2 regions of the Pseudomonas sp. GW821-FHT09A09 genome follow, and region 2 is predicted to be linked to the other one. Evidence: predicted binding sites of a transcription regulator. Region 2 holds the regulator's gene; the other holds the start of a gene.

Region 1 (2,859 bases), on a different contig from region 2:
TGCGCGGTTTCGGCATCAACCACACCGACCGAGATGTTTTCCGAGGTCGGCGCCACTTCGGCGAGGATCTTCTCCACGTCGATGATTTCCACCAACTGGTTATCGACCCGCGTCACCGCCGTGAGGTAGTGATCGCGGCCGGTGCCCTTGGGCGGCGGATGGATCTCTTCCCAGTTCATGTTGACGATGCGCTCCACCGAGCGCACCAGGAAGCCCTGGGTCTTGGTGTTGTACTCGGTGATGATCACAAACGGGCTTTCACGGTCTTGCAAACCGGAAGAACCGGTGGCCATGGCCAGGTCAAGAATCGGGATCGTCGCACCCCGGATGTTGGCAACGCCACACACCACCGGGCTGGACTTGGGCATGATCGTCAGCTTGGGACATTGCAGCACTTCCCGCACCTTGAACACGTTGATGCCATATAGCTGCTTGCCGTCCAGGCGAAAAAGCAACAACTCCAGGCGATTCTGCCCTACCAGCTGTGTGCGCTGGTTTACTGAATCCATTACACCTGCCATGCCCAGACTCCTACGCTAAAACTTAAGGGGTACGACGCGCACCCAACATTAAACGGCACGAGCTTTGCTTTTTATTGGTCATGAACCTTAAAACGACAGTTTCCCGACGCCTTGCTCCCCAACGACTCCGTAGCCTGCTCTGCGCGTCGCTGGCATTGCTTGCCATGGGCACAGGGGCCACGGCCCGCGCAGATAACGTCACCTTGCCTGATCTACTTATCGGCGTCACTCAGGGCTTTCTTGAGTTCACTGTAGAAGATTATCTGGCGACCACCCAGACGCCCGGGCGCTACGAAATCCAGGTCAACCAGCTGGACCCTCGACTACGCATGCCGGCGTGCGACAAGGAATTGACAGCCACCCTGGAAAGCCCGGCCCAGCCGATCGGCCGTGTCACGGTCAAAGTGCGCTGCGAAGGCGCGTCGCCCTGGACGGTGTTCGTACCGGCGCAGGTGAAGTTGTTCCGCGACGTGGTGGTGGTGACCCGCCCCCTCAAGCGCACCGGGATCATCGGCGATCAAGACGTTGCCTTGCGTGAGCGGGATATCAGCCTGATCAATCAGGGTTACCTCACCACGCTGGACCAGGCCATCGGGCAGAAACTGACCCGACCAATGGTCACCGACCAGGTGATTACCCTGGTTCACCTGGAGCAGGCCGAGGTTGTGCGCAAGGGCGACCAGGTGGTGATCTCTGCCAGCAGCGGCTCGCTGAACGTGAAGATGCCGGGCGAGGCGCTGTCCAACGGCGGCATGAGCGAGCAGATCCGCGTCAAGAACCTGAACTCCAACCGCGTGATCAAGGCGCGGGTGACCGCTCCCGGACAAGTCGAGGTGGCTTTATAGATCACTGGTATCGGACGCCAGCTTTTCCTACACTGTGCGCCAGACGTTCGCGCAAACAGGTTTATTGTCAATCGAGCCTAAAGTTTGTCCGGGTATGGCCGAAAACATGGCAAGCGTCCAAATACCCAGAGGTTTTTTATTATGGTCATTGATTTCAGCCGTTTGAATAACGCCCAGGCTTTGCCCGGCTCTACGCGCACCAGCGGTGCCAAGGACAGCGTAGATGCCAAGTCCCAGCCCCTGCCCGCCAAGGCAGAGCAGGCCGGTGCCAGCCAAAGCGGGGAATCGGTACACCTGAGCAATGAGGCTCAACAGTTGCAGAAGGTCACTGACTCGCTGCGCGATCAACCGGTGGTCAACAAAGCCCGCGTGGCCGAGTTGAAACAGGCTATCGCCGATGGCAGCTATAAAGTCGACAGCAACCGTGTAGCCAGCAAGCTGCTTAACTTCGAAGCCGAGCGCTAGGCAAAGGCCTGCGCAGGGCTTTTGGACGCTTAAAACCCAAGGCCAGCCATGCACCACGACGAACATTTGCTTCAACTGATCATTGACGATCTGGCGCCGACGCAACATTTGCTCGAGCTGCTCAAAGAAGAGTCCCTGGCCTTGTACGGCCGGGACATGCGCTTGCTGGAGGAAATTCTCGCACGCAAGCAGTCGCTGATTGTGCTGCTGGAACAGCATGGCAAGAAGCGCAGCCAGATTCTCATCAGCCTGGGCCTGCCGGCTGATCACGACGGCCTCGCTCAGCTGGCCAGTCACTCCTCGGTCGGCGACCAACTGCTGGCACAGAGCAACGCCCTCAATCTATTGCTCGCCCAGTGCCAGGAAGCCAACCTGCTCAACGGTCAGTCGATCCAGCTACAGCAAGCCACGACCGCCAACCAGTTGCGTATACTCCACGGCGGAGAGCCTCCGGCCCTCTACAACGCCCAAGGCTCCACCTCGCGCCTGGTCAAGCCAAGCACCCGCAGCCAAGCCTGACGCCGGTTTTCAGCGCGCCCTATCCAAGGCGCGCTACATGCTGGCAAAATGCCTGTTCTTGCGTGAAGTCGTATTTTGTCTGGAGATGGAAGAACCGTGTTCAACGCCCTCAATGCGGAAGATGCCCCGCAGCCACCCAAGGTCCTCACCACGCCTCTGGAAATCGCCGGCACTTTGCGGATGCTGCAAGAAAGCCATGATCCTCTGATCATCACTTTCCATGAACGCAGCCAGCGCTTCCAAAGCTACCTGGTGGACGTTGACCGGGACAGCGGGACGCTGGCCCTGGACGAAATGATCCCGCGCGACGGTGAGCGCTACCTCGAAAATGGCGAACCGTTTCGCATCGAGGGCTTCCACGAAGGCGTACGTGTGGCCTGGGAAAGCAACGGCACCCTGACCATCAGCGAAAAAGACGGGCACCGCATCTACACCGGCAGCATGCCCGACGAGGTGGTCTACCATCAGCGCCGTAACGCCTTCCGCGCCGCATTGAAGCTGGCCCAACT
Region 2 (2,859 bases):
CCGGTGGCATTCGGATCGTGCCGGCCGCCTCGGGCACCCAGAGCATGGTGCACCTGAGCCCGGCGCAGCATGCCGGCCTGATCCAGGCCTTCAGTGATATCGGCGACAACCTCGACGTGCTGGTGATCGACACCGCCGCCGGGATCGGCGAGTCCGTGGTCAGCTTCGTGCGCGCGGCGCAAGAAGTGCTGCTGGTGGTCTGCGATGAACCCACCTCGATCACCGACGCCTACGCCCTGATCAAACTGCTTAACCGTGACTACGGCATGAACCGCTTCCGCGTGCTGGCCAACATGGCCCAAAGCCCGCAGGAGGGGCGAAACCTGTTCGCCAAGTTGACCAAGGTCACGGATCGCTTCCTCGATGTCGCCTTACAATACGTCGGCGCAGTTCCTTATGACGAGTGTGTGCGCAAGGCCGTGCAAAAGCAGCGTGCGGTCTATGAAGCGTTCCCTCGTTCGAAGTGCGCACTGGCGTTCAAGGCCATTGCCCAGAAGGTCGATACCTGGCCGTTGCCCGCCAACCCGCGGGGGCATCTGGAGTTTTTCGTCGAGCGATTGGTGCATCAGACGAGCGCAGGACCCGTGCTATGACAGCGACTGGCTACAACGCGTACAAGAAGTCTGCCCGTGACAGCCAGGGCGAGTTGATCGAGCGCTACGCGCCGTTGGTCAAGCGTATCGCCTATCACCTGCTGGCACGCCTGCCGGCCAGCGTCCAGGTCGAAGACCTGATCCAGGCCGGCATGATCGGCCTGCTCGAAGTGTCGACCAAATACGACGCGAGCAAGGGTGCAAGTTTTGAGACGTATGCGGGTATCCGTATCCGTGGCGCGATGCTCGACGAAGTGCGCAAAGGCGATTGGGCACCGCGTTCGGTGCACCGCAATACGCGCATGGTCAGTGATGCAATTCGCGCAATTGAAGCAAAAACCGGTCGTGACGCTAAAGATCATGAAGTTGCGGCCGAACTCCAATTGAGTCTCGATGATTACTACGGGATTTTGAACGATACCTTGGGCAGCCGCCTGTTCAGTTTCGACGACCTGTTGCAGGACGGCGAACACGAAGGGCTGCACGAGGACGGCGCGAGTGCACATCTCGAGCCGTCGCGTGACCTGGAAGATGAACGCTTCCAGGGCGCGTTGGCGGACGCGATCGCCAATTTGCCGGAGCGTGAGCGACTGGTGTTGGCGCTGTACTACGACGAAGAGCTGAACCTCAAGGAAATCGGTGAGGTCCTGGGGGTCAGCGAGTCGCGTGTCAGCCAGCTGCATAGCCAGTGCGCAGCCCGCTTGCGGGGGCGATTGGGAGAGTGGCGAGCGCGCTGACAGGCAGTGTGGGGACACTGCAGACGCTACCGTGAAAGCCCACGCTTTCGCGGGTTCGTACCGTGGTGCCCTGGGCAGTCCTTTTTGTGTAACGCCTGTTGATTGAAATGGCGCGTCCAGGTGCTGGGCGCGTTTAAGACTGCTTGGAGGTCGAATTGGACAAGAACATGAAAATCCTCATCGTTGATGACTTCTCAACGATGCGGCGGATCATAAAAAACCTGTTGCGTGATCTTGGGTTCACAAACACGGTCGAGGCGGATGACGGCATTACGGCGATTCCGATCCTCAACAGCGGGAGCATCGACTTTCTGGTAACCGACTGGAACATGCCGGGCATGACCGGTATCGATTTGCTGCGCCACGTGCGTGCTGATGAAAAACTGCGCAGCCTGCCTGTGCTGATGGTGACCGCCGAAGCCAAGCGTGAGCAGATCATCGAAGCCGCCCAAGCCGGGGTAAACGGTTACGTGGTCAAGCCATTCACTGCGCTGGCCTTGAAAGAGAAGATCGAGAAAATCTTCGAACGCATCGGTCATTGATGCTGCCACGGGGGAGCTATGGAGCATAAAGAAACGTCACAGGGAGACTTCGAGTCGACCCTGAAAAAGCATGCTCACCAGTTGGTCGACAGCCTTGAAAAAGGCCAGTTTGGCGACGCGGTGCAGTTAATCCATGAGCTCAACCAGACCCGTGACCGCGGCCTGTACCAGGAAGTGGGCAAGCTCACGCGCGAGCTGCACAGTGCGATCGTCAATTTCCAGATTGACCCGCACATGCCCCAGGCCGAAGAGATTTCGCAAATCACCGATGCCACCGAACGCCTGTCCTACGTGGTCAGGCTGACTGAGGCGGCGGCCAACCGCACCATGGACCTGGTGGAGAACGCCACGCCCCTGGTCAATGGAATGGCCAATGAAGCCCAGGCCCTCAGCGTTGACTGGGGCCGCTTCATGCGTCGGGAAGTGGGCGCGGAAGAGTTTCGTGAATTGGCGCGTCGGGTCGACGGCTTTTTGTCGCGCAGCGAGCAGGAAAACCGCACGGTTTCCAGCAACCTCAACGACATTCTGCTGGCCCAGGATTACCAGGACCTCACCGGCCAGGTGATCAAGCGTGTGACCCAATTGGTCACCGAAGTGGAAAGCAACTTGCTCAAATTGGTGCTTATGGCAGGCCAGGTTGACCGCTTTGCCGGTATCGAACATGACCGCGCAGCGATCCTCTCGGAAAAAGATCCACAAAAACATCTCGCCAAGGGTGAAGGTCCGCAGATTCATGCCGATAAACGTGAAGACGTTGTATCGGGTCAGGATGATGTTGATGACCTGTTATCCAGTTTAGGCTTCTAAGGAGCACCCACATGAGCTTCGGCGCCGATGAAGAAATCCTTCAGGATTTCCTTGTAGAGGCCGGCGAAATTTTAGAGCAACTGTCCGAACAACTGGTCGAGCTGGAAAGCCGACCGGATGATGCGAACCTGCTCAATGCAATTTTTCGCGGTTTTCACACTGTAAAAGGGGGCGCCGGCT

The links. Region 2 encodes FliA, which starts transcription of late flagellar genes. Its sites were predicted from a motif close to CTAAAGTTTNNNNNNNNNNNGCCGNTAA; they were not measured.
Region 1: flgM (flagellar biosynthesis anti-sigma factor FlgM) is a predicted target of FliA. The motif match lies at 1,444-1,471, and genes of this name have one in related genera.

The regions. Positions count from the first base shown of each region.
Region 1 covers NZ_JBWKPU010000038.1:21,988-24,846, forward strand. The annotation lists gene AC07OV_RS25600 (chemotaxis protein CheV) at 1-521, opposite strand, end outside; gene flgA (flagellar basal body P-ring formation chaperone FlgA) at 602-1,366, shown strand; gene flgM (flagellar biosynthesis anti-sigma factor FlgM) at 1,508-1,831, shown strand; gene AC07OV_RS25615 (flagella synthesis protein FlgN) at 1,880-2,350, shown strand; gene AC07OV_RS25620 (flagellar brake protein) at 2,447-2,859, shown strand, end outside.
Region 2 covers NZ_JBWKPU010000035.1:11,375-14,233, forward strand. The annotation lists gene fleN (flagellar synthesis regulator FleN) at 1-593, shown strand, start outside; gene fliA (RNA polymerase sigma factor FliA) at 590-1,330, shown strand; gene AC07OV_RS24650 (chemotaxis response regulator CheY) at 1,498-1,872, shown strand; gene AC07OV_RS24655 (protein phosphatase CheZ) at 1,891-2,679, shown strand; gene AC07OV_RS24660 (chemotaxis protein CheA) at 2,691-2,859, shown strand, end outside.